3 regions of the Thalassotalea sp. PS06 genome follow, and region 3 is predicted to be linked to each of the others. Evidence: predicted binding sites of a transcription regulator. Region 3 holds the regulator's gene; each other region holds the start of a gene.
The links. The regulator sigma-54, encoded in region 3, starts transcription at its own class of promoters, with help from an activator protein. The targets are predictions, from matches to a motif close to GTTGGCACGNNNNTNGNNT.

Region 1 (3,210 bases), 1.5 Mb from region 3:
CTGGCCGGCTTTCCTATGTATTGGTATTTGCAAAAACAAAAACCGCAGAAGGTAGCCGATTCTCAGGTCAACAGCCCCTGATTAAATCCTGATAAAGTAGCCGGTGAAATAGATGTTCGCCGGCTTCTTTGCTCACCGATAAGCGCCCGGTATCAAAGCCGCGGCTATTTAAACCGATTTGCACGGATTCGCAAATATCCGCATCCTCCTGTTGCACGCTATCGGCTACGGCAACACTATTAGCTCTGAACTTCGCATCGATATCGTCGGCAAAGTAATAGTCGAACACAACCTCACAGCTGTCTTGGGTAACGGGAAAGACCCGCATAACCCCACACACGCCCTGATAACAGTTAAACATCAGGTTCGGATAAAGCCAGACATAATTAGCCGTACCCTTGCGAACCTGGCCAATATCTCCTGAGGAAGGTTTAGTCGGACATGATTGCCAGCAAGCCTTGTCGACAATTTCAATGCGATAGCGACTGTTGTCTAATGCCGTACTCAACCCTCGGTGTAAAACCGGCACATGAAAACCACCATCAAGATAGTTGTCGACATAAACTTTCCAATTACACTGCAACTGATACTTGCGGCTTTGATAATACTGGCAGTCAAGCATATTCAATTCATCGAGCCGTTGCTCAACTGCAGAGTCGGTGGTGAATAATGGCGGTGCGTCATTGTCAAAACATACAAACAGCCAGTGCCAATATTGTTTACAGTGAATTTCCACCAGACCATTATCTGCCTGATTAAAGTTGTTAACGCCAGCAAATTCTCTATGGCCCACTAATTGGCCTTCCAGGTTGTAAGTCCAGCCGTGATAAGGGCATACCAGTTTTCTACAGCTTCCAGTTGTCGTCTCTTTACCATTGCCTTTCAACATGGCGCCATGGTGTCGACAGATGTTGTAAAAAGCGCGAGTCGTATGGTTAGAGTTGACGATAATGATCGGTTGTCCAGCAACCTGCATAGCGACATAGTCACCGTCATTGGCAATTTCGTCAGCCCGGGCGACTAACAACCACTGATGGTGGAATACGGTTTGTTGTTCGAGATGATGAATAGCTGGTTGGTTGTACCAGGCGCTTGGCGGCGTATGCGCATCCGCCAAGCTTGAAGCATCCTGGTATTGATGGATAGACTGGTAAGGGTCGAAGGGTTTCACCTGTACTTCTATCGCGATTTATCGGCAGTAGATGTCTATTTACGGCGCAGTTTCATACCGCCGAACCCCAGTAAAGCGCCGGCAAGAAGCAGCATAGTTCCAGGTTCAGGAATGCCTTGTGGTGGTTCACCGATAAAGAAGGTTAAAGATTCCAGATATCCGGTGAACTGATTTTCAGCACCGGCAATGGTAAATACGCTACCTGCAATTGGCAACATTAGCTCAGAACCTACGACATAATACATAGAGGTATCGAGAACTCCACCATTAACCAAAACCAGACCATCAGCCATTTCCTGATGGCCATCTTGCCCCATCAGTCCATTGAAGCTGATACCCGTGATAGTGACATCTTCATTAAAGGACAGAATGAGCACGTCTCCGGCTCCAAGATTATCTCCATCATTGGCGCTATCGACACCAAGTCCGCCATTTGCAGGGAAATCCTGAATAACAACTGCTTGACTGGTAACAATCAGTTCCAAGCCGAAATAAGTGAAAGATAAGCCCATGCCTTCGCCAACAATATCTGACGATACCAGGTCGAATATAAGGGTGATGGAACCGTCTTCGTTTTCAAGGAAATCGGTTTGGCCTGGGATCACCGCACTATAACTAGCTCCTGAAAACAGGGTAATTACTGCGGCGACAAATAAGTTTTTGAAAAGCTTCATGGAATCTCCTGCATCGAAATAATCAATGACAACTACCCACGGAGATTATTATTACTGTTATAAACCTTAAGGATCGTTTATCACTAAACTTTGTATTCCCGCTTTACAAGCACGATTCAAACCAACTTTACGATGGCTGATTTTTTTACATTTTTTCAATAAGTTGTATCCAAGCAAATAATCGAGTAGCTAGTACTATTGAGTAACTGTAAATTTCCATGACACCGATGCATGTCAGACTTTACCAGCCAACTGCTGACGAAAATTGCGGATTAAACACTCGATATTTTGAGTACCTACATAATTAGGTCGGATCAAAAATGCTAATCTTCGATGCGGTCCGGGCTCATCCAAATGCACGGCTCGAAGCTCAGCACTGTTTTTAACCAGCGAATCAAGCGCCATCTCAGGCACTAACGTGCTACCCAGTTTACCCGCCACCATTTGTACTAGTGTCGTCAAACTGGTGCCACTAAAGCTTGAGTCACTCTGGCTACTGGGCATATGACAGGCCGCCAAGGCATGATCTTTTAAGCAATGACCGTCTTTGAGCAATAATAAATGCGACAAATCCATCTCTTCAGAACGAATTTCTTTAAGCCGCGCTAATTCATCCTGCTCATGGGTCACCCAGTAAAAATCTTCCTGCCAGAACTCAAACGCTATCAAACCTTCATGGGGAAAAGGCAACGCCAGAATCGCCGTATCTAATTCTCCACGACGCACCATATCCACTAATACATGGGATTTCTCTTCGACAATTTTTAGTTGCGATTGCGGATATTCTTGCCGCACCCCAGGTAATACTTTTGGCAACAGGAAAGGTGCTATGGTCGGTATCACACCGATACTTATCGGAGCCGACAATGGCTGCTTGTGCATTTGCGACATTACATACAGCTCATCAACGCCAAGCTTTATTTTCCGCGCCTGCTGTAAAATCCCCTTCCCCAGCTCGGTAACAAGAACCTTTTTATTGTCGCGCTCGAAGACGGTTACGCCCAATTGTTTTTCAAGTTCGTTGATAGCGGTACTGAGCGCAGATTGAGACACCGCGCAATGATCGGCAGCCTTTTTAAAGTGCAGGTATTTTTCCACCGCCAGGGCATAGTTAATTTGTTTAAGAGAAATCAAGACTCCACCTTTAGTTCAATAAAACTGATTATTAAATTCTATTTAATTAATTTTATTAATCAACCCCATCCCTTTAATCTTTACCCATCGAGTCGGAACGAGCCGACATTAACGATTAATTCCATCTAGCTAACGAGGAAAACAACAATGGCTAACATTAACCAATCTATCCCTGATTTCAAAGCTGAAGCATTTCACAATGGTGAATTCCGAACCATCACCAGCGATGAC
Region 2 (3,210 bases), 1.7 Mb from region 3:
ACGCATTTCCGATATTGTCCTGTCAGCAATTATCTTAATGCTGGTTTCTCCAATTTTATTGTTGATCAGTGCTGCGATAAAATGGACATCTCCTGGCCCAGTATTTTTCAGACAAAACCGTTACGGAATGGATGGCAAAGCCATTCAGGTTTGGAAGTTTCGTTCGATGAAAATCCATCAAAACGGTGCCATCGGAGATAATGGCAATAAAGTCGTGCAGGCATCAAAGGGCGATTCGAGAATAACCCCGCTGGGAGCGTTTTTACGCCGCACCTCGTTGGATGAATTACCACAATTTATCAATGTGCTGCAGGGAAGTATGTCAATTGTAGGCCCCAGGCCCCATGCAGTAGCGCACAATGAAGAGTACCGACAACTAATTGACGGATACATGCTTCGTCATAAAGTGAAACCCGGTATTACCGGTTGGGCACAAATTAATGGTTGGCGTGGTGAAACCGACACCCTAGATAAGATGCAAAAACGAATAGATTTCGATCTTGATTATATCAATAACTGGTCAATTTACTGGGACCTGAAAATTATCGTAATGACAATTTTTAAAGGATTTGTGAATAAGAATGCGTACTGACGTGCGATGACGAGGGGTGAGGAATAAAAGAAACTCAGGGTCACATCAACGAAATGTCAGCTAGAAGGTGAAAGTGGTGAAGTATTAAATTACTTTCTTGTTTTGAATAAAAAACCAGCTCAATTGAGCTGGTTTTTCTTTTACGGTAGTGCATCTAAGCGGAAGCAAGCAATCCTTTTATCTTACCCCTCTACACTATACTTACTTTATATCCGTTTGACTTTTTCTACGAGCTATTAATATTCCAGTTAAACCGCTCAAGAAAAGAAGAAGGTTACCTGGCTCTGGAATACTTTGAGGAGGAAGAAGTTCATTGCTGATCCACACTGAACCTAAATAAAGTTCTCCAGAAACTACGCTCATGGGATACGTATCTGTTGTGCCCAAGTATGTGAACATAGGGCTATTATTGTCAATTGTAACGAATTGTCCGGGAACTTTTTCTACGATGGACTCCATAATTCCGCCTTCATTCTCGTGTCCTACAAACAACAAGGTCATGTCATCAACATTGAATGGTGAGCCATCTAATGTAAAAGTAAAAGTAATCCCTTCACCGACATTTATGTTGTCATCTGAGTTGTTGTTACAATCATCGGTTTTACAGACCCCTAAACCAGAACCGGCATCTAACCAATGAAAATCCCCTCCAATTGTTGTAAACGTAACATCAAAACCCGATATACCTAGTAAGTCTTCGAACGTGAATACACCCGGAACCGGCCCTTCATCCTCTTCAGCGGTTTCCGTAAAATCCAAAAGTTTAATCAATTCTGCGTTAGCAAAGGTCGGTAAAGCAAGTAAAGTTGAGAGTAACCCAACTTTTAAAAGGTCGGTAAATTTCTTCATGTGTTGGCTCCAAAATGAGTGTGCATTTACTACAAGTTATTCTTACTAGAGCAGAAACGAATACTCTTACTACGAAACTATGCGTATCAATGCATAAATCACGCCAACGACATTACCTCATTTAAAAAAGTACTCTAATTCAGGGGATTAGGAACAGCCTTGATTTCTTGTAAATTTTGCAATTTCGTAGATTTGTAAAAAAAACTGACAGCGAAAAAAAGTTGTGAATACTATGCTTCTAGGGTTTTTATTAGAGAGCAGTCATTGTAATATTTAGACCCAATCGCTAATGTCTAGCGTAAATTACTCATTACAATTACTTTAAGGCAGTTATAAATGGAATTTCGGAACGACATAAACGGACTTAGAGCAGTAGCCGTTTTATCCGTATTACTTTTTCATTTTGGAGTGTTTGGGTTCCAAGGAGGCTTTATCGGTGTAGATATTTTCTTTGTTATTAGCGGCTATTTAATGACAAGGATTATTTTTCATCGGCAGACTCGAAATGAGTTATCACTCACGAACTTCTATACTGACAGAGCGATTAGAATAATACCGGCTTTGACAGCGATGTGTGCGATTGTAGTTGTGGGGTGTTATTTTCTTCTGCTACCGAGTGAATATAAAACGTTAAGCGAGCATGTCATAGCGAGCTTGGGGTTTGTTTCAAATATTACATACTGGCGTGAAAGTGGTTATTTTGACTTAGCTTCACATTCTAAGTGGTTATTGCACACCTGGTCGTTGTCTGTGGAATGGCAGTTTTATATCCTTTACCCGGTGGTATTGATTATCGCGTTTAGGTGCTTGTCAAAAAATAATATTAAAATCCTAGTAGTCATTGGCTTTTTAATATCTCTCGGATTGTCGTTTTGGTTGACGAATAAGTCGGCCAATTCAGCGTTTTATTTGTTACCCTCTAGGGCATGGCAAATGCTCCTCGGCGGGTTAGTATTTCTATACCCTCTCAAACAGCTAATTATTTGGAGTAAGAGCCTAAATTTCTTGGGGTTAGTGGGATTAGGGCTGAGTATTTATTTATTCTCTGGAAATGATGCTTGGCCTGGGTATGGGGCTTTGTTACCGACAATATCTACTGCGCTCATAATCTGGGCGAATCGTCAAGATAGCGTATTCACCAATAACTTTGGCTCTGCTTGGTTGGGTAAAATATCATATTCTGTATATCTTTGGCACTGGCCAATCGTTGTATTTTTAACTTACCAGAATTTAGATTCAGTTATCTGGATTATGATGGGTATTGTAGCGTCATTTGTACTGGGATATTTTTCGTGGAAATATATTGAGTGCAATTCGAAGTTAATTAAAAGAAATTTATCAGATAAAAGTTTTCCCGGGCTTCATCAATTGGGACGCCTATTTGGCTTAGTTTCCCCTGTGTTATTGGTCAGCATAATCGTAAATTATAATGACGGAATGCCAAACCGTTTTGATGAAGCGGTATTTCTGGCTGAAACTCAGGCTAATGACCGAAATCCAAGAACCAGTGAATGCCTTGTTTTAAGGGGGGTTACTCCTTCTGATTGTTTATACGGCGTCGGAACAGACATTAAATTAATTGTTTTGGGTGATTCCCATGCAAATTCAATGGTTACAGCCATAGAGTCAGCAATGTTAAGATATACGAGTGGCCAAATTCTTTTCATTGGCTATTCTGCTTGCTCAACAATCCCAGGTATAAAACGCAGAGATATTCCTGATTCACAATGCGGGGAATTTGTCGATAATCAAATTGAAAGGCTCAACCG
Region 3 (3,210 bases):
AGTTACGCACATCGAGAGACACCGCTACTTTATCGTAATCGTTGATTACCGTATGGGTTAATGCCGGTAACAGGTTTACCGGTATATTATCGACACAGTAATAACCAAGATCTTCAAGTACTCGCAATGCAACGGACTTACCTGAACCTGAACGGCCACTGACGATTAGCAATTTCATTGAAGCTTCCTTAGTCTTCCTGACCCGTGGCTATCTTAAATAATTGCTCGGAGCTTTTACACCGACGCAAGCGCTTAGCATTGCTTTTATCCCCAAGAAAAGCAGCAATGGCTGCCAGGGTTTGCAAATGTTGCTGGCAATGGTCTTCGGGAACGAAAAGCGCAAAGAAAATATCTACAGGTTGGTCGTCAATTGCATCAAACGAAACCGGTTTTTCGGTCGTCACTAAAACGGCAATGATTTGCTGATGCTGCTGTAAGCGCCCATGGGGAATTGCGATACCTTTACCAATACCTGTACTGGACAGCTTTTCCCGGGCAACCAAGGCGTTTAATAATTCTTTTTCCGTGGCATTTTTAAACGCATTTGCCGCGATTCGACTAATTTGTTGTAGCACACCCTTTTTACTGGTTCCCGGTACTGCACACACAGTACAGTCCGGGGATAATAATTGTTCTAATTTCATTGGGTTATATAGTTAATGTTTCGATATTTTTTCTTTGTGTTTAATCACTTGCCGATCGAGTTTGTCGATTAAGCTATCTATCGCGGCATACATATCCTGATGTTCTGAGGAAGCGTGGATTTCGCCACCATTTACATTGACGGTGGCTTCGGCAATTTGCTGGAGTTTTTCGACGGTCAGTACCACATAGACATTATTTATGTGGTCAAAATGTCGCTCTAGCTTTTCAAATTTACTATCCACAAATCCTTTTAAAGAGTCCGTAATCTCAACATGGTGACCTGACAAATTAATTTGCATTTTTCGGCTCCTCAGAACGGTTTTGGCTGTTAAAGTAAGCTCTTCCTCTGATTTGAGGGCGGGATTGCCAAGGATTCCCGATATTTAGCAATAGTTCGACGGGCGACATTAATGCCTTGATCGGCAAGAAGGTCGGCAATTTTACTATCGCTTAGTGGCTTACTTGGTATTTCTGCATCCACCATTTTTTTAATCAGTGCCCTGATCGCAGTGGATGAACATTCGCCGCCATTTTCAGTACTGACATGGCTGGAGAAGAAATATTTTAATTCGAAAATGCCCCGTGGGGTGTGCATGTATTTTTGAGTGGTAACCCGGGAAATGGTTGATTCGTGCATATCAACGGCTTCGGCGATGTCATTCAGGACCATAGGGCGCATGGCCTCTGGACCATATTCAAAAAATGCCTGTTGTTGCTGAACGATACAATTGGAGACTTTCAGCAAGGTATCATTACGTGATTCCAGGCTTTTGATGAACCATTTCGCTTCTTGTAAATGAGAACGAATAAATTGACTATCACTGGAAGATGTTGAGCGGGCAAGGGCTGCATATTGGTTATTGATTGCCAGTTTTGGCGCACTGTCAGCGTTTAGCTCTACCACCCAGCGGCCACCTTTTTTAAACACGCTAACATCTGGGATAACATATTGGTCGTCACTTTCATTAATGACATCACCCGGCCGCGGGTTTAAAGAATGGATTAGACGCATGGTCTCTTTGAGTTGTGGCTCTTTGAGCTTGGTTTTGCGCATGATTTGTCGAAAATCGCGTATCGCCAATAAATCGATATACTTATCGATTAGCATTTTCGCTTCTTCCAGATAAGGGGTATCTTTGGCAAATTGATTCAACTGGATAATCAGGCACTCTGCAATTGAGCGAGCCCCAACACCGATAGGATCAAACATATTGATACGTTTAAGTACCGCCTCAACTTCATCAAGCTCGACCTCATCATTGCCCAGGCTTTCTAATACATCTTCACTGCTGATGGTCAAATAACCTTTATCGTCAATGGCATCAATGATGGCAATGGCGATGGATTTATCGGTTTCAGAAAATGGGGTTAGTTCCATTTGCCACAGCAGGTGGTCTTGAATTGAATCTTTGGTCTCACCCTGAAAAACGTAACTGTCATCTGCAGGCTGGGAACTTGCGGACGAAACCGAGGCACTATAAGAATCTTCCCATTGTGAATCGGTAGGTAATTCTTCAGGGATATTGTCGGTTTTCAGGGCATCACTGGTAGAGATTTCGTCGCCTTCGCCATTGACGTTACTGCTTGCTTCAAGCGAGTCAAGATTATTTGTTTCAGAATTGTCACTGTCAGCATTCAGGCTTGATTCGTCGACTTCCAGCAACGGGTTGCTATCCAGGGCTTCCTGGATTTCCTGTTGCAGGTCAAGCGTCGATAGTTGCAGCAACTTGATCGCTTGCTGCAACTGCGGCGTCATGGTTAAGTGTTGCCCCATTCGGAGCTGGAGACTGGGTCTCATCTGAGTCTACTTACTTCTTCCAATAATCAAAATTTATGTCTTCCGTATTTAACTATAGCGTGAATTTCTCACCTAGATAGACATCGCGTACTTGCTGGTTACTCAATACTTGTTCGGCGTTTCCTTCGGCGATCAATTCGCCGCGACTAACAATATAAGCATGTTCGCAAACATCGAGAGTTTCACGGACGTTATGGTCAGTAATGAGTACACCAATACCGCGTTGCTTTAAGTGCAGAATAATTTTCTTGATATCGCTAACGGAGATAGGGTCGACACCCGCAAAGGGTTCGTCCAGGAGAATAAAGTGCGGGTCAGCCGCTAAAGCTCGCGCAATTTCTACGCGTCTACGTTCCCCGCCAGACAAACTTTGCCCTGTATTATCAATAATATGACCTATATTAAACTCTTCAACCAGGCTTTCCAGTTTTTCTTCACGACCATCATTATCTAAATCTTTTCGAGTCTGTAATATTGCCATGATGTTGTCGCGCACCGAGAGTTTGCGAAAAATTGATGCTTCCTGGGGCAGGTAACCTATACCTTGCCGCGCTCTTTCATGCATCGGCAAAAGTGTCAGGTCTTCCTCATCGAGAGTAACGGAACCGGAATCACTGGGAACCAGACCTACAATCATATAGAACGACGTTGTTTTTCCGGCACCATTTGGACCAAGCAATCCAACCACCTGGCCGGCACTCACCGCGAGGCTCACATCTTTAACCACCTGACGATTTTTATAGGATTTTGCCAGGTGACGGGCTTCT

Region 1: a site for sigma-54 is predicted at 1,953-1,971, ahead of FNC98_RS12565 (PEP-CTERM sorting domain-containing protein). Genes of this name have one in related genera too.
Region 2: a site for sigma-54 is predicted at 1,531-1,549, ahead of FNC98_RS11860 (PEP-CTERM sorting domain-containing protein). Genes of this name have one in related genera too.

What each region holds. Positions count from the first base shown of each region.
Region 1 covers NZ_CP041638.1:2,840,679-2,843,888, forward strand. The annotation lists gene FNC98_RS12555 (amino acid permease) at 1-81, shown strand, start outside; gene FNC98_RS12560 (aromatic ring-hydroxylating oxygenase subunit alpha) at 68-1,171, opposite strand; gene FNC98_RS12565 (PEP-CTERM sorting domain-containing protein) at 1,207-1,845, opposite strand; gene FNC98_RS12570 (hydrogen peroxide-inducible genes activator) at 2,080-2,979, opposite strand; gene ahpC (alkyl hydroperoxide reductase subunit C) at 3,127-3,210, shown strand, end outside.
Region 2 covers NZ_CP041638.1:2,675,415-2,678,624, reverse strand. The annotation lists gene FNC98_RS11865 (undecaprenyl-phosphate glucose phosphotransferase) at 1-592, shown strand, start outside; gene FNC98_RS11860 (PEP-CTERM sorting domain-containing protein) at 794-1,441, opposite strand; gene FNC98_RS11855 (acyltransferase family protein) at 1,778-3,210, shown strand, end outside.
Region 3 covers NZ_CP041638.1:553,163-556,372, forward strand. The annotation lists gene rapZ (RNase adapter RapZ) at 1-178, opposite strand, end outside; gene ptsN (PTS IIA-like nitrogen regulatory protein PtsN) at 189-644, opposite strand; gene hpf (ribosome hibernation promoting factor) at 657-944, opposite strand; gene FNC98_RS02410 (RNA polymerase factor sigma-54) at 974-2,443, opposite strand; gene lptB (LPS export ABC transporter ATP-binding protein) at 2,496-3,210, opposite strand, start outside.